4 regions of the Candidatus Clostridium eludens genome follow, and region 4 is predicted to be linked to each of the others. Evidence: riboswitches for the same ligand, from Rfam matches in the RefSeq annotation. Region 4 holds a riboswitch; each other region holds the start of a gene.

Region 1 (4,637 bases), on a different contig from region 4:
TCCAGGTTCTATGGATTACTATTCTATGTCTATGAGTACTCTCATAGCACTATATGCATCAATTAGCAGTACTTCTTTAATGAGAAAAGAGAGAACTAAAAATACGGCCTTAAGGCTCATGGCTGCACCTGTAAGCAGAAGTGAAATTTTGGTGGGTAAGGTGATTGGGTCTATAGCACAGAATGTTTTTTGTGTATATATTGTAGTGGCTGTAAGTAAATTTGTATTTAAGGCCAATTGGGGACAACATATAGGTCTTGTATTGATTGCATTGCTCACGGAGGTAATATTAGCGGTGAGCTTTGGCCTTGGGATAAGCTATATGGTAAAAAGGCAGGAAGTGGTAAGGCCAATTGTAATAATTTTAATTCAAGTGGTAGCCTTTATAGGAGGAGCATATTTTCCAGTAAGTACTTCCGCAAGCTCTAAAAGTTTCATGGATATAGTTGTTGCTATGTCTCCTCTCACGTGGAATAATGCAGGATTAAGTAAACTTATTTATGCTAACGATACTGGAGCAATTTTACCAATAGTAACTTTAAATATAGCAATAGCCTGTGTGTTTTTACTAGTTTCTGCAGTAGTGGCAGGAAAAAGGGAGGGCATTTAATATGAGGGATATATTATGGCTGGTTAAAAATAGTTTAAAAGTTACTTTTAGAAAGAAATCCAATATAATTTTCTATGTACTGCTGCCCATAGTGGGAATTATTATAGCCTTAATGGCTTACGGCAGCTCTAATGAAAGTATATCCAAGATAGGTATAGTTAATAATGATAATAACTATATATCAAGGGATACCGTGACTTATCTTAAGAGTTTGGATAATTTTAATGTAAGTATTATAGGTGCATCAGAAGTAAATAACAGTATAACTTCAAAAAAATTAGATTGTGTTGTAGTAATTAATCCTGGATTTTCTGAAAGTGTATACAGGGGAAAGCCTGAAAATATTCAGATAATTTCTATAAAAGGAAAGCAGAGTACAGCTTATGTAAAATATCACCTCTATAATTATATAGATAATATTGCAGCTATGAGTAGTGCGGCCCATGGAAATAAAGATGTATTTTATAAAATGTACAATAGTTACCATAAAAATAGTTTTAAGCTGTATGTAAGCTCTGTAAAGGATAATGCAAAATATAAAAATATAACTAACTGTGCTGTAGGATTTTTGCTCATGATAATTTTAATGTCAGCCACAAATTTAGCTGAAATAATATTAAAGGAAAAGGAAAATAGAACTTATTTTAGGATATTTTCTTCTCCGATAAGCTCTAAAAAATATATATTTGCCAATATAATAGTGAATTTTTTAGTCATTACAGGAGAGATAATTTTAACTTTAATATTATTAGCGTATGTATTTCATATAAATATGGGAGTTTCATTTTTCAAGATGTTTTTCATACTTATATTATTTGTACCTGTAGGAATTGGATTTGCTGAGCTTTCAGTGTCTTTTAGCAATAATTCTGCTAGTGTTTCGGCAATGCAAAATTTAATAATAACCCCTACCTGCCTGATTTCAGGATGCTTTTTCCCGGTAGAATATATGCCTAAGTATTTTCAGAGAATATCGGATTTTATGCCGCAAAGGTGGGTATTAAGCTCAATTTCAAGTTTGCAAAAGGGAAATTCAATTTACAGCATATACTTAAATATTGCTATAATATTGGCTTTTGCTGCAGCTTTCTTTTTAATATCCATGTACAAATTTTCAAGAAATAAAGACCTAAGAGATTTTAGCTAAAAATTAGCTGCGGTGAGTATATTAAATAAAAAAATGCTTACCGCAACTATATTATTGTCAGCACTAGTTAAGATTTGCCTTTAAATGAAGTTCCGCAGTTTTTGCAGGTTATAGTTATTCTTCCTTTCTTTTTTGGTACTCTTAATTTTTGCTTACAATTTGGACACTTAAATATTTTATAGTATTTATTTTGATTCATTGAATTTCCAAATCCCTTAAATCTATAAATTATGGGTGAAATAAAATTTTCGTAAGCTTGGAGTTCCCTGTATCTTTTGTATTTATTTTTTGAGAGACATCTCCAGCTGCTGTATATAATAAACACAAAACCTAATGTATAGGCAGGTCTAAGAAGAAAAAGTACAAGTCCTGCAATATAAAGATGTTTAGAAAGTGTATCAATACCGTAGCTGTCTTTAAAGTAATAAGAAATTCTATCTAAAAATTTATTCAAATTTACCACCTCTGTAAGTAAAACTTCATAATAATATAAGTTTACATAATATAATAAGCCATTTTTAGATAATTATACAACATAATTTTGATTTTTGCATTATTTAAAATCAAAATTCATTTTGAAAATTAATTTACTATTGACAAAATAATTTAGAAATTATATGATTATATGTAAATCAATTGTTATATGTGTCAGTTGTAAAAATTTAAAATGAAATTTCTTATCAAGAGTAGCGGAGGGACTGGCCCTATGATGCTCGGCAACCTGAGTGTATTTATAAATATATTCAATGGTGCTAATTCCAGCAGGTGAAACCTGAAAGATGAGAAACGTAAGGAATGTAACTTTCTGTAGTTTCTCTTATAGAAAGTTTTTTTATTTGATTAACTAGACAAACTAGAGGTCAAGGTTTACTTATTATAGAGTTTTTAGTGCATAATCTCTATAGTATATGAGCTTTGACCTCTTTATTTATCCCACTAAATTTAAAAATTATTTCATTACATATATATCTATATAATTATTATGAAAGTATGCCCAAATTACCAAAAGGAGGATTTTTTATGAGTGAAAAATTTGGAATAGGAACAAAAGCAGTGCAAGGAGGGTATTCACCTAATTCAGGTAATCCAAGAGTGGTACCCATAATTCAAAGTACATCATATAAATATGATAGTTTTGATGAAGTAGCAAAGGTAGCAGCAGTGAGTGCAGATGTAGAAGCACTGAAAACAGGGGGATATTTGTATACAAGAATAGGAAATCCAACAGTAACAGCCCTTGAAAAAAAATATATAGAACTACAAGGGGGGGTTGAAGCAATTGCCACCGCATCAGGACAATCCGCAGTAGTTTATTCTATAATAAACATTGCTAATGCAGGAGATCACATTATTGCAAGTTCAAATCTGTATGGAGGTACATACAATCTTTTTAATACAATTATCCCTAAATTGGGTATTAATGTTTCTTTTGTAGAGCCAGCAGCTTCTGAAGAAGAAATTTTAGCAGTAAAAAAGGAAAATACTAAACTAATATTTGGTGAAACTATAGGAAATCCAGGACTTAATGTACTAGATTTTCATAAATTTTCTTCTATAGCAAGAAAACTAGATATACCATTTATTGTTGATAATACTATAGCAACACCCTATTTAACAAGTCCCTTTGAATATGGAGCAAATATAGTTGTTCACTCTACTACTAAATATTCGGATGGACATGCAGTGTCACTAGGAGGAATAATTATTGATGGTGGAAACTTTAATTGGGCAAATGGAAAATTTCCAGATTATACAACCCCAACTGGGCCAGCAGTTTTGGTATTTGTTGATGCATTTGGAAAACGTGCTTTTTCAGGAAAGTTGAGAACTAATCTAGTAGAAGAATTTGGTGCGGCACCAGCTCCATTTAATGCATTTTTAACAAATTTAGGATTAGAAACATTACATTTAAGAATGGAAAGGCATTCATATAATGCTTTAAGTTTAGCTAAATATCTCCTGCAGCATCCTAGAATTGAATGGGTGAGATATCCTTATTTAGAATCAGATCCAGAATATGAAAGGGCTAAGAAATATTTGAAAGGTGGAGGAAGCGGGATTCTGACTTTTGGTGTGAAAGGAGGAATTGAGGCGGCAAAAGCTGTAGGTGAAAAGTTGAAATTAGCTTCTATAGTTGTTAATTTAGGTGATGTAAGAACATATGTAATTCATCCTGCAAGTACAACTCATTTGGCATTATCAGAGGAACAACAAAGGGCGGCAGGGGTAACGCCTGAATTGATTAGAGTGTCTGTGGGGATTGAAGATATTAAAGACATAATAGCAGATTTTGAGCAGGCTTTAGATATATAAAATAAATAGCAAATCTAGAAAATATAAAGGAGGAGTAATGTGTGAGTACAAATGCAGCATATAAGTCTGACACGTTTTTCTATAAGGATTCTCAAGATATAAATTTTTTTACTGAAAAATGGTGTCCGACTGAAAATCAGAAAATATATGGTGTAATACAAATAGCTCATGGTATGGGAGAAACTACTGATTATTATAGAGAATTTAGTGAAGAGATGGCTAAAGCAGGTTTTATAGTATATATTAATGAGGCACGTGGACATGGCAGAACAGCAGGAGATATAAATGAACCTTCTTATATGGAAAATGCAGGATACATGGGAGAAGACGGAATAAATTGGATGGTTGAAGATATTAAAATATTAACGGATATTATCAAGGCAGAAAACCCGGGATTGCCAAATTTTCTTTTAGGTCACAGCTTAGGGTCAGTTTTGGCTCAGATATATGCATATAAATATGGTGATGAAGTAAATGGAATCATATATTCTGGTACTACCGGCCCAATTCATATAAAGAAGATAATAAAATTGACTGAAATATCAAACAGGGAAGTGAGGAAAGTTG
Region 2 (4,637 bases), on a different contig from region 4:
GTAAAACCTATTACTCCAGCTTTTGCAGCTGCATAATGAGGTCCTCCAAGAATTGATATTGCCCTACCTGCCTGAGATGCGATATTTATTATCCTACCTTGCTTTTGCTTTTTGAAACTTTCAATAACAGCTTTAGAGCAAAGAAAAACACTTTTTAAATTTCTATCAATAACAGCATCCCATTCTTCTTCTGTTAAATCTTTCACTGTTTTTGAACCGCTGTCACCACCTGCATTATTGACTAGTATATCTACTTTGCCATACTTTTCAATTACGGATCTAAATAAATTTTCAACCTCTGATTTTTTAGTCACATCAGCTGTTATTCCATAGCCAGTACCACCATTATCATTTATCTCATCTGCTATTTTTTGTACTTCAGCCTGATTTCTTCCATTTATAATAACCACAGCTTCTCTACTAGAAAATTCTAAAGCTATTTCTCTGCCTATACCTTTAGATGAACCCGTAACAACTACAACTTTCCCTTTAAAACTCATCTCAACCTCCTCCTATAAAATATATCATCTGATAATCACAATACCCTCAATTAATTTATAATTATTTATTTAAATATAGGCAATAATTCATCCTCTATTTTATATAAATCATGGCAAAGCGTTGTAGGCGCAGCGTTACAATCGTACAGTTGATCATAAGTAAATCCTGCTTTTCTAAATATATTATAAACTTTATATGCCATATCCAAATGCCATTCAGGTTCTGGTGTACGATGTCCCTCCAAAGCCGAGCCTGGATTCGGACACCATGCTCCTGCTAAGCATATTACTCCCTTTGACGCAAGATATTCCACTCCTTCTAAGGTAGATTGTTTAGGTTCAATTCCGGCAACTATATTTGATCTTACCCTACCATAACCAAACACCTTTACTGCACGCTCTAGAGCTTTTATCCAGTTCTCCCAACCGCCGCATTGTTCTACTTTACCCGGACAGATACTTTTAAAAATATTCTTATCCCAAATTTCTATATTCATTGCAATTGTCCTATATCCCGCTTCCTTATACTTGTCAATCACTTCAAGATCAAGTGGAGCTCCTATAACTCCCGTTCCATTGAAGTCCTCTAGACCAGTATACTCTTTAATAGCTTCAGCTACATCAATGTAATACTCTACCTCTCTTCGCTCTGCTACAAAACCCCCACTTATAGTAATATGTTTTGCACCATTTTTATAAGCTTTTGCTGCCGTTTCTCCTATCTGATTAGGATACTTCCACTCTATTCCCTCCTTTTCTGCATAAGTATCTTTTGTAGCATTTATATTGCAAAATAGGCAATCTAATCCCTTATCTTTTAATGCACATTCATTACTATAGGCTACAAAAATTGTACCTTCTCTATTGTAAGTGGCTACATTTGACATATCCATACCATCGGAAGTTTTATAATCATAATATTTAGGATGGCTTAAAAATTCTATTGGAAATATCTCATTTTGATTTTCTATGAGATAGTATTTATCATTTTCATACTTAATCTCATACTTGGACTTATTATCCCATCTAAAGCCTACCTTCAATCCTCCTGGTGTACTAAATCCAGTAGGAAATTCAATTCCTACATGGGGATCATGGTCATATTCAAACAATGTATGGATTTGCTTTTGATATTTTCTATCAAAATCCAAATGTTTGAATATGGCAGGATCCACTTTTATTCCTTCAACCATAGCTGCATTTTTTATGGCCAATTCTCCATGAAGCTGTTTTTTTATATTACTCATACGAAAAAATCCTCCTACTTAATTTTATTTAAGAATAGACAATACTACTCTCTAATTCTTTTTTAATTTCATTAATCCTATCAAGTTTTTCCCAAGGCAAATCTATATCTGTTCTCCCAAAGTGTCCATAAGCAGCTGTACTTTTATATATAGGTCTTCTCAAATCAAGATCCCTTATAATTGCAGCTGGTCTTAAATCAAACAACTTATTTATTATTTCCACTATCCTGTCATCACTTATTTTTCCTGTACCAAAAGTGTCTACACTTATAGATACTGGTTTTGCCACACCTATGGCATAGGCTATTTCTATTTCTATTTTATCGGATATTCCTGCTGCCACTAAGTTCTTTGCTACCCACCTTGCAGCATAAGCCCCAGATCTGTCAACTTTGGTTGGATCTTTCCCTGAAAATGCTCCACCACCATGTCTTCCATATCCTCCATAGGTATCAACTATTATCTTTCTTCCTGTAAGTCCAGAATCAGCCTCTGGCCCCCCTTTTACAAATCTTCCTGTTGGATTTACAAGATATTTTGTATTTGAATCTATCAACTCTTCTGGTATTGTCACTTTAATAACTTCATCTATTATGTCTTTTTCAATTTGGTCATGGCTTATGTCTTTCTCATGCTGGGAAGATATAAGTATAGTATCAACTCTTATAGGTTTATCTCCTTCATACTCTACCGTAACTTGTGTTTTCCCATCAGGTCCCAAATATGGAATTATGCCTTTTTTTCTTACTTCCGCAAGCTTTCTTGAGAGCTTGTGTGCCAGTGCTATTGGAAGCGGAAGATATTCTGGCGTTTCATTTGTTGCAAATCCAAATACCATTCCCTGATCTCCAGCTCCAATTGCCTCAATATTTTCCTTTTCACCCTTTTTAGATTCTAGGGACTCATCCACCCCAAGTGCAATATCTGAAGACTGTTCGTCTATGGATGTTAACACTGCACAGCTAGCTGCATCAAATCCAAATCTTGAATTATTATATCCTATATCACTTATAGTTTTTCTCACTATCTTTGGTATATCTACATAAGCTTTAGTTGATATCTCGCCCACTAAAATCACAAGCCCAGTATTTACAACTGTCTCACAAGCCACCCTTCCATTTTTATCTTGTTCAGTAATTGCATCCAGTATTGCATCCGATATCTGATCACATATTTTATCAGGATGTCCCTCTGTAACAGATTCTGATGTGAATAATCTACTCATTTTTATCAATCTCCTTTTTTCTATATTTTATCTTTCCTTATTACCACTTTAGTAAAAAGTCTATTTGCTTTTATATCTTTTTAATTCCATATTTACTCATAGTTAAAAATTTATATGACCCATGTAATCCTTTCATCTTAACCACCCCCAACTTTTTATTCATTTTCTACTAAAAAATGTACAATAAAAGGCCAAGTATAACCATAGCCTAACGGATAAGTTAACTTGACCTCCAGTATTCTAGTCAGTCCAAATAAAAAACTCCCTGTAGAGAAACCACAAGAAGTTACATTCTTTTGCTTCTCATCTTTCAGGTTATATTACCTGCTGGAATTAGCACCATTGAATGTGAATACATTCAGGTTGCCGGGCATCATAGGGCCAGTCCCTCTGCCTCTCTTGATAAGAAATTTTATATTTAATTATTCAATTTAAATGTATTGTACAGCCTTTTAGTTGTTTTGTCAATACAAATTTAAAAAATAATTCTAATTTTCAAAATTTATATCATAATATCCATATATAACTACTGACACCCAAGTACGCTCTTAAAATCCAATTGCATTCCATGGTAATTTTTTATCTTATGGCAAAATAACTTCAATGCCACTTGCTCCCTGGCCTTTATTGAAATCCAATATTTTCAACTCTGATGGATCTACACGAAATATTATATTGTTACCTAAACCATTTTTTTTAATTCTTTCTTTGAACCTGGGATTTTTTTTAGCTATCACTTCAATAGCCTTTGTAATCTCTCCTTCACCTGTAACTTTGGCAGCTTTACCCTTTATTGTAACGTTAATAAAAGATGCTACTTCTTGATTTTCATGTTGAAAAAAAACTGAAACATTTGAATTATGTTCTATTTGTTTGACTTTTATAGTTCCTTCGCCAGTTGAGAAATAAATGCTATACCCATCTACACCAAAAGCACCTAAAGTTCTCAAAGCAGGTGCATTCTCACCATCTACCGTAGCCAATACTATATACTTTGTATTAGCTAAATATTCTTCTACAAAATTTTTATCAATTGCCATTTATACATACCTCCTATAGTATTTAATTTATATTTATATTTATATCAAATATTCTACAATTTCAAGAACAAGGAGTAATTTATTTTTCTCTCATAATTTTTGTTTTACTTGTCCTTTTGTTAGATGTAAAAAATTTGACATATATATCTCTCTTGTCAAGACTATACTGATTAAAGTATACATTTAACATAATATATACTCCACTTAAAACAAAAATAGGAATAAAGCTTAAAAATATAGCTTGTATACCAAAAGTCTCACCAATAAATCCTCCCAAAATAGGACCAAAAGCTGCACCTATACCTGTACAAGCAGCAAACAATGCAGATATCTTGCCTTTTTTACCTTCTATCTCGCCTATTTGAGAATACGTAATTAAATTAGTCATACCTAATCCAGAACCCATAATTAATGTGCCCACACTTAAAAATGCCATATTACTTGTTAACACTATAAATATCATGCCTATAATACTCAAAATAAAGCTACTTATATATAAATTGTGTATTTTATATTTATCCAAAAGTTCCCCAGCTGTAAATACAACTAAAATAAAGACTCCACCCTCTAATATTATTAACCATGAGGCATAATAAGATGGAAGATGATAATTTTTCACTATTAA
Region 3 (4,637 bases), on a different contig from region 4:
AAATTGGTGTTCAGGTAAAAGGCCCAAATCATTTACCAAAAATTTAGTCATAGCCAGTGAATAAGATGAATCATTTATAGTAAAGAATCTTTTAGGTAAATCAAATCTAAATTCCACTAAAAAATCTGCTAATCTAGTTAAATAATGATAGTATTCATCCTCTTCTTTTTTTATTACTTTATTTACTATTTCTTTGTCCATACCTGCAAAATCCACAACTTTATTTAAAAATCTGGAAGTTTCACTTCCTCCAATGGGAAGTATTGGACAATGCAGATAGGGTGTATTAAATTTCTTCTTTAAAAGCTCTGCTATCCCTACACCTACCCAAGGAGATATTACAAGATTAAATTCTGCATGGGGGATGTCATTTATAGCATTTATACCACCGCTGTTGTATCCAAATAATATATTAGCATTAAGCCCTATACTTCCAAGCAATCTTTTTATTTCCTGCAGATCACCTTCCCAAAATGGATCATGAATTGGAACTGACGCAAAAATATTTACAAGTCCTGGCGTTCTTTTTCCATCATCTTTTAAGTACTGATTTATTATAGCTTCCAGAACTAATTCATGCCCCCTATATGCATCACCTTTAAATCCTGCTGTTTCTGCATATACTATTGGGACACCTTGTCTTTGAAATTCACTTACTACACTTCCAACGTCATCCCCTATTATATCTGAGGTGCATCCAGTGAGAACCACAAATAAATCCCCGTCCATTATTTTAAGAGTACCTTCTATAAGTCTTTTTAATTTCTTCTCTCCTCCAAAAACTACATCTCTTTCTATCATATTACTGCATGGAATAGCATCTCCTCCTGCATACCCTGTTCCCTGATGTCCTCCACATTCAGACATTGCTGCTGATAACTTCGAACTACACCCTGGTCCAGCATGAAGTATTTGAATAGCTCTTTCTATGGCTGTAACTGTTTGCTGTGCACCAAGAGAACAAAAATGTCTCGGTTCCTCAAGTAACTCACTCATTTTTTACCTCCCTAAGAATTTAAATGTATCTTGTTTAAGCCACCAATCAGTATAGGGCAGTTTATTATGTGCAGCTATTCCTCTAACAAATGAAAGATTAGTAATTGTGTCTAAAATCAATTCTCCATAATTTATTATTCCCTGATACCCAATTCCAAAATGTTCATCTATTGATAAAAATGACGGTATACCTAATTTTGTGGCCCATATTGTACCTGTATGCCTACCTATATATATATCCGGCCTGTACTTATATAGCATACTAACTAATTCATAAGATTGCTTGTTGCAAACTGAAAGCTTAAAATCCCCATAACTCTTTACGTCATTTCTCAGTGTATCTGACTTTTTGTTCTCATTATCAAATATGGGATCATGATGCCAGGTAGAAGCTCCTATAAGATCCATGCCTAATTCTTTCACAATGGCTACCATACTATGAGCATAAGCCGAACCTGCACCTATAAATACTTTTTTGCCCCGCAGCTTTTTTTTGAGTTCAGCTATTCTAGGAGCTGTCCTATTATTTTCTTCCTCTATAAGTTTTTCAACTTCTTCTTCTTTGTGTACTATTTTACCCAGTTCTCTCAGCCATGAATTAAATCCGGATATTCCATAAGGTCCTGGAGCCTTTACTTCCGGTACTCCAAAATATTTTTCTAATCCTGCAGCCAAGTAGGTCCCAAGAGTAGAACAAATCTGAAGTGTAGCAGCAGCTTCCGAAATATAGCTAAGCTGTTCTATAGTAGTAAAAGGTACAATATAGTTAACCTTAAGTCCAATTTTCCCCAACAGTGGTGAAAATATATCTGTACCATGAAAATTAATTATATTTACTACATCTGACTTTTTCTTTCTTGCAGGTTTAACTATTTTCCTCAAAATTCCATGATAAGAATCATCAAATCCCGTAGCCCAAATTCCTGATCGAAAACCCTCACAATATATTGCTACTACGGGTATTCCTATTTCCTTTTCAAGCTTACAAGCTTATCTGCTGCACTTTCAATATCGTCCCCTATTATAGCAGAAGCACAGGTAGAAGTTACAAATATAGCCTTGGGGTCAAATCTTTTCTTTGCCTCTCTTATAGCACTTTCAAGTTTTAATACTCCCCCATATACCATATCTTTTTCAGTTAAATTAGTATTTATATATTTTATATTACATACCTCTATATTTCTTGTTCTTCTACCTGACCTATTTACCAAATTACGCCTTGGAATATCACCACTACAGCCTGCTGGACCATGCTCTACAATTGCTGCATCCTGAATACAAGATAATTGATTCATAACCTGATCGGCACTGCAGGTTGTGCATTGAGTAAATGATCTTTCACAATTACATAAAGTTTTATTATCATAACTCCTACATAAATCAAAAGCAGTACCTTCATATCCAGTAATAGACTTAAGTCTTCGTTCTCTTACTTCCACTGAAGCCCTTTCTATATCAACACTCATAAGTGTCCTCCTTTTGCTATAACTGGCTTTAGATCGTCTCTTTTATCTCCTTAGAATCTCTAGTATAATCAGCTAACTTTACAAACTTCGCTTTAACTTTATATATTGAAGAATCTTTAAATTCTCCATTAGATATTTGTTCTTTTATAATTGGATATCTATTACTTATTCCTTCTACTGCACTATTAAATTCTTGACCAGCCAATACTTCTGAAGCTTCTCCTGTTACAGCAACACTTTTAAAGGTATCATAAGATTGCCCCTCATTTTGAAAATAAAATGTAACTATGGGATTTTGCTTTATATGCTTAACCTTATTACTTTCTTTTTTAGTCACAAAATATATATTTGCACCATCATTTGAAAAAGCACCTATATTCCTTATATAGGGTGAATTATCCTCACCTACTGTAATTAATAATCCTACCTTTGATTGCTCTACATATGCTATTGACTCATTTAATATTTCACTCATTTTTATACTCCTCCTTGTTAAAATAATTAAAATTTTTAAAAACAAAAAGACCAGAGACTCTGTTCATAGTCTCCGGTCATCCAGTCAACTAAAATTTAGTAATAAAAAAATCCTTTTCGCAGATGAAAAGGAATATTAAATAGATTTTTAGCATCCATTCCCCCATCTTTCAGAAATATATCTGCAGGATTTAGCACCTCATATGAATACAATTCATACTACTTGCTGAAACTTCATTGGGCCAGCCCCTCCGTTTCTCTTGATAAGGATCTTTATTTAATTTTTACTAATTGTATCAGACATTTAAACTAATGTCAATGATGATTTTTATTATTATTTATTTTACTCCACAGATTTTTTATCAGTCCGCCTTTATAACCAGCGTATATGCAATTTAATATTCATCCCTCCTTATAGCATCTCCTAAGTACGTGCTAAGAGTTGTACATATAGGATATATTTTTACACCAAAACAAAAGCAGGCAATATTATTAAATAATAACGCCTACTTAATCCAAAACAATTATAACTTCCTCGATACATATTAGACGAAATACCTTTTATTTTTGCTTCAATAAATTTTAAAATTTAATTTTTATTTAAATAAAAACCAGGAAATATTTCTCCTACTTTTTCTCTCCTATTATTAACGTTGTCCTTAATCTTAAATTTACTTAAAGCTTTTTTCTCTTCTTCATTTAAAACCTGTAAATCCTCCAAGCATTTAACAGTTGTAGGCCACAGAGCCCTAGTGCTGCCATCTTCTATCTTAATTGCCAACCCTAAGTCCATACCTTTAACTCCAACACAATATATTCCCTCTGCTCCAAGCTTCCCTATAAGTTTTCCCCCGGTATTTTTCATAAGTTCAGTACAGAACCCTCCTGTTCCCGCTACCATTTCAGGTACAGCTGTCATAGCTTTAAATACCCTATGAGCAGCATTTTTATAATCCCCGGTAAATACATTATCATTAGCCATTTTACAAAATCCCAATGCCATATTATATAAAGGTATTCCAAAAATAGGTACAGTACAGCCATCTACACCTACAATTATACTATCTTCCTTTACCGAACAAACTTCTGACAGTATTTTTTTTATTTCTTTTTGTACAGGATGTTCTGGAAGGTTATAAGTATTTAAATCATATCCCTTTAAAACACATACGGCAAGTATTCCACAATGCTTTCCTGAACAATCAGTATAAGAGGGATTTAACCTTACATGATTCCATAAAAGTTTTTTAGCGTACTCTTCATTTAAAGATAAAGTGGAACCACATAGTAAACTATTTACATCAAGTCCTATCTTTTTTAATATTTCCTCAACAGTTTTCCTATGAAAGTCTTCTCCATAGTGAGAAGCACACATTATGGATATTTCCCCATCTGTAAAAGAAAACTTTTGGTCAGCTCCGGATAATATAACATTTAAAGTCTGTATTGGTTTTGCAGCAGAACGCATATAAGTAGTTTTATACGGATCTCCTAGACTATAAAGAAGTTTACCTTTACTGCTTACTACAGCTATATCTGCCCTATGGATACTTTCAGTTAAAAGCCCCCTTGTAACTTTTACAACTATTTCTGACATAAAAACTCCTCCAAAAAATAAGACTCAGTTAATTTTGTAAAATGGAACAATATATTAATTATACTATTTGTAAATTAGCTATAAATTATTTATAGCTTCTTCAA
Region 4 (4,637 bases):
ATAATGGCTATTATTCCCCAAATCTTATAACTAAATATAAACAATGTATTTGAAATGTCTTTATAATTTCCGCCAAGTAAGTTAAATAAGTTAAAACCATTTACAGAGGCATAAGGATACTCTGATATGGTACTTGCATATAACTTGAAAATCCATAAGCCACTTTGATTAAAGGAGAATGGAAGTATAATAACTAAAGCTGTTACAACACATGAGACTATACACTTTAAAATAGTCTTTAAATTTTTCTCCCTTACAAGCTCAAATAGCAGTACAGGAAGAAATATAATTCCCTGGGGTTTCATAAGTACCGTAGAGGTAAAAAATATAGAGGAAAGAACAATTTTTCCTTCTGATAGTAAAAATAGAGAAAGAACTACAAAAAGAGTGAAAAAAGAATCCACCTGGCCCCAAAGGGCTGAATCTATAAAAATACATGGATTGAAAATATAAAATACACTTAGAAAAATGCCCATTTCTAAAGAAAAATATTTTTTAGCCAGTTTATATATTATATAGGAGGTTGCAATATCTGCTATTATAGAAGGAAACTTTAAAAGCAGTGTGTAATATGGAGTTATTGAACTTATTTTTGCAATCTTTCCAATTAAAAATAGTACATAAATGTACAGTGGAGGATAGTCAGCGGATCTGGCGTTTGCATAAAATTGAGATAGACCATTTGCAGCAGTGGAAGCCCAACTTCTGAATAGACTTATGTCACCTCCGTATCCTTCTATAACTGTTGATAATGAAACTCTCAGAAATAATCCTATACAAAGCAGTGCTAAAATAAGAAGTTTTGCATTATCGTTATTTATTCTGAAATTTTTACGGTTAAAAAAGTAAATGGCTGTAATGGATAATATGAAAAATATTATTAAGTACAGAGTAAGTAGTGGGGCATATTTATTATTTGAAGACATAAATCCTCTCTGTTGATTTCCGCTAGGCATTTGCGTATTAGTACCAGGTGTTTTACCGTTATTTTTGGAAAAATTCCTGAAGTTTCCGTTGGGTGTGTTTTTATTTGAATTAGTATTTCCCCATGTTCTTTGACCATTGTTTCTTTGCGACCTCTCACCGTTATTTGAATTAAATTGTTCTAATCTATTTTGTGTTGTACTTGTACTGGTCTTATAATTTTTTATACTATAAATACATAAAAGTGCAGATAATAATATTAAAAGAATTAGGATAATTTTAAATACATTTTTCTTAAAAAATACTTTTATCATATTTTTAAATCTTCCTTTCTAAAATTTAATGGTAATTATATATTTACTGTTTAAATATATTTTCATAGGTAAAGCTTAAAATAAGCTTAAAAAATAATACAAAATTCTGTTAATATAGTTTTAATAATGTTTTGTGATGTATTATAATTTAAATAGCTAAAGATATATGGAGGTACTTTATGGAAAAGATTGCATTATTAACAGATTCTGCATGTGATATAGATGAAGAGACTATAAATAAATATAATATAAATGTCCTTTCCTTTAGAATTATATATGAAGATAGAGAATATATAGATAAAATAGAAATTACTCCAGAGAAAATATATGATAATATGAAAATTGAAATTCCTAAATCTTCACTGCCGTCAATGGAAGATATGGAAAAGGTTTACGGGAGACTGGAAGAAGAAAATTATACTCATGTAATTGCTGTAGTTATTTCAAGTGGGCTTTCAGGTACATATAATGCTTTAAAGATAGTAAGTGAAAAACATAAAAAATTGATAACATATATATATGATTCTAAATCCACATCTATTGGAGAAGGAATTATTTTAAAAGAGTGCGGTAAGCTTATTGAAAAGGGTGAAAATTTTCATCAAATTGTAAATAACATACCAAAAATAAAAAATAAAATGCACTTCTTTTTTGTCTTTGGAACTCTGGAATATGCCAGAAAGGGTGGACGTATAGGAAAAATATCTGGTACTATTGGAGAAATTTTAGATATAAAGCCTATTGTTTATTTCGATGATAATTATGGTGTGTGTTGTACATATGATAAAGTAAGAGGAAGAAAACGCTCTCTAAATAAAATGTTGGAAATAGGTAAAGGTTTTTTAAACAAAAATTCATGTGATGTATATATAGTACATGGCAATGCCAGAGAAGATGCAGATAGAATTCATAATATGGTTTCAGAATTGCCTAATGTAGGAGATATACATATGATAGGACAGATAAGTCCTATAGTTGGTGTATATTCCGGGCCTGGAACAGTTGGAATATGTTATAAGGATAGAATGTAGAAAGTTTGTATTTTGTAACAATGGATAATGGCACCATTGACATTATAGATCTAAGTTGATATAATTAAAGCCGTCAATTAAATATAAATCTTGAACTTATCAAGAGAGGCGGAGGGAACAGGCCCGTTGAAGCCCGGCAACCAGTACATTGTATAATGGTGCTAAGTCCTGCAGCGAAGGCTGAAAGATGAGAGAAGTAGTGTAAATATTAAATCTGAGGTTTTCCTCAGGTTTTTTTAGTTCTGCATAATTTTATTTATAAAGGTAAGGTGAGTATTAAGTGATAAGTGTTCAAAATGTAGGTAAGAGTTTTGATAATAAAGTTGTACTTAAAAATATAAGTTTCAATATAGAAGAAGGGGAGATATTTGGAATAGTGGGACAGAGCGGAGCAGGGAAATCTACACTTCTTAGATGCTTAAATGGCCTTGAAACTTATGATACGGGAAGTATAAAAATAATGGACAAAGAAGTAAAAGACTTAAGAGGAAAAGAAATAAGAGTTTTCAGAAAAGACTTAGGTATGATATTTCAAAATTTTAATTTGTTAAATAGGAAAAATGTATATGACAATATATCACTTCCACTGGAAGTATGGGGATTTGACAAAAAGAAAATAAAAGATAGGGTAAAAGAATTATTGAATTTAGTGGGACTTGAGGATAAAGCAGAAAGTATGCCAAGACAATTAAGTGGGGGACAAAAACAAAGAGTGGCTATTGCCAGGGCACTTGCATTAAATCCCAGCATATTACTTTGTGATGAAGCCACTTCTGCTTTAGATCCTAATACTACTAAATCTATACTTGAACTTTTAAAGAAGATAAATAGAGAATTTAAATTAACTATAGTTGTAGTAACCCACCAAATGGAAGTAATAAAAGAAATATGTAATAAAGTATCAATCATTGATGAGGGTGAGATAAAAGTAGAGGGGGAGGTAGAAGAAGTATTCTTAAAGCCAGGAGAGTACTTAAAGAAATTACTGGGAAATGAAAAATTACTTCCTGAAAGAGGTATAAATGTAAGGATATTTTTTCCGAAAGAAATAAGTCAGGATAATCTAATAACTTCCATGGCCATAGAGCTGAATATAAAATTTTCCATAGTCTGGGGGAAACTCGAGAAATTTCGAGATAATGTATTAGGAAGTTTAGTAATAAATATAAATGAAAAAGATAAGGAAGTCATATGTAAGTATCTTTCTTCAAAAAACGTAGTATGGGAGGTAGAGTGATATGAATTTCAGCCAAATATTTCAAGAGGTATTATTTCCTGCCATAGGACAAACCTTTTATATGGTAATAGTTTCTACAGTGTTTGCAGTAATTATAGGATTTATACCGGCAGTTTTATTAATAGTGACACAATCAGGAGGTCTTAGACCCAATAAAGCAGTTTATAAAGTTTTAGATGTAATAGTAAATTTGCTTAGGTCATTTCCATTTATAATACTTATGATAGCCATTTTTCCATTGACAAAACTTATAGTGGGAAAAGCTATAGGTACTACAGCTGCTATAGTTCCTCTTACTGTTGCTGCAGCACCTTTTGCAGCAAGAGTAATTGAATCTTCGCTTAAGGAAGTAGATCCTGGAGTGATAGAGGCATCAAAATCTTTTGGGGCAAGCAATATTCAGATAATATTTAAAGTTATGCTAAAAGAAGCTCTTCCATCTATAGTACTTGGAATAACACTTACAGTTATAAGTATAGTAGGTTATTCTGCTATGGCTGGTACAGTAGGTGGAGGAGGACTTGGAAATGTGGCAGTAAATTACGGATATTATAGATTTCAAACTAATATAATGATTTATACTGTAGTAATACTTGTAATAATCGTTCAGTTACTTCAAACTATTGGAGATATAATATATAAAAAACTTAATAAATAAAAAAATTTGGCATAAGTAATTTATAGGTTAAATAATATTTTTACTTATGCCTTAATTTTTTACTTTAAGACTAATATGCAAATACCATTTTGCCCACTCTCAAGGCAATTTTCTTTGACCAGAGCCAGGTATTTGTTGTGCTGTCATCAAAATAATAAAATGCACCATTTGTTGGGTCGGAGCCGTAGAGTGCTTCATAAGCAGCTTTTTTTGAATCATCAGAGGCTGGATTGTTTATCCATCCATTGGAGACCGGAGTGAATTGATAATATCCTCCTGATACTTCATATATTACATCTTTTATAGTAGATGGATAGCTTGGACTTTGTACTCTGTTTAAAACTACAGCAGCCACAGCTACTTTGGCCATATAAGGCTCGCCTTCAGCTTCTGCAGTTACTAGTCTGGCTAATAAGTCTAAATCACTTTGACTATAAGGTACTATTGGATCTGAAGAGCTTGTACTTTTAAAA

The links. A riboswitch is a leader RNA that binds a small molecule or an ion and turns the genes downstream of it on or off. The one in region 4 is predicted to bind S-adenosylmethionine.
Region 1: another riboswitch for S-adenosylmethionine. It lies ahead of ACJDU8_RS14710 (O-acetylhomoserine aminocarboxypropyltransferase/cysteine synthase family protein); the one in region 4 lies ahead of ACJDU8_RS04065 (methionine ABC transporter ATP-binding protein).
Region 2: another riboswitch for S-adenosylmethionine. It lies ahead of metK (methionine adenosyltransferase); the one in region 4 lies ahead of ACJDU8_RS04065 (methionine ABC transporter ATP-binding protein).
Region 3: another riboswitch for S-adenosylmethionine. It lies ahead of ACJDU8_RS14400 (pyridoxamine 5'-phosphate oxidase family protein); the one in region 4 lies ahead of ACJDU8_RS04065 (methionine ABC transporter ATP-binding protein).

Annotation. Positions count from the first base shown of each region.
Region 1 is NZ_JBJHZX010000022.1:15,214-19,850, reverse strand. Features, by position in the region: gene ACJDU8_RS14725 (ABC transporter permease) at 1-610, shown strand, start outside; gene ACJDU8_RS14720 (ABC transporter permease) at 612-1,757, shown strand; gene ACJDU8_RS14715 (hypothetical protein) at 1,825-2,211, opposite strand; SAM riboswitch class I at 2,432-2,543, shown strand; gene ACJDU8_RS14710 (O-acetylhomoserine aminocarboxypropyltransferase/cysteine synthase family protein) at 2,778-4,070, shown strand; gene ACJDU8_RS14705 (alpha/beta fold hydrolase) at 4,112-4,637, shown strand, end outside.
Region 2 is NZ_JBJHZX010000007.1:117,426-122,062, forward strand. Features, by position in the region: gene ACJDU8_RS06780 (SDR family NAD(P)-dependent oxidoreductase) at 1-500, opposite strand, end outside; gene ACJDU8_RS06785 (radical SAM protein) at 566-1,747, opposite strand; gene metK (methionine adenosyltransferase) at 1,776-2,972, opposite strand; SAM riboswitch class I at 3,273-3,381, opposite strand; gene ACJDU8_RS06795 (pyridoxamine 5'-phosphate oxidase family protein) at 3,557-4,012, opposite strand; gene ACJDU8_RS06800 (MFS transporter) at 4,092-4,637, opposite strand, start outside.
Region 3 is NZ_JBJHZX010000021.1:34,912-39,548, reverse strand. Features, by position in the region: gene ACJDU8_RS14410 (nitrogenase component 1) at 1-996, opposite strand, end outside; partial or broken gene ACJDU8_RS14405 (nitrogenase component 1) at 1,000-2,462, opposite strand; gene ACJDU8_RS14400 (pyridoxamine 5'-phosphate oxidase family protein) at 2,491-2,937, opposite strand; SAM riboswitch class I at 3,097-3,206, opposite strand; gene ACJDU8_RS14395 (asparaginase) at 3,526-4,533, opposite strand; gene ACJDU8_RS14390 (MalY/PatB family protein) at 4,612-4,637, opposite strand, start outside.
Region 4 is NZ_JBJHZX010000004.1:121,697-126,333, reverse strand. Features, by position in the region: gene ACJDU8_RS04075 (hypothetical protein) at 1-1,238, opposite strand, end outside; gene ACJDU8_RS04070 (DegV family protein) at 1,418-2,269, shown strand; SAM riboswitch class I at 2,363-2,463, shown strand; gene ACJDU8_RS04065 (methionine ABC transporter ATP-binding protein) at 2,550-3,506, shown strand; gene ACJDU8_RS04060 (methionine ABC transporter permease) at 3,508-4,164, shown strand; gene ACJDU8_RS04055 (cell wall hydrolase) at 4,235-4,637, opposite strand, start outside.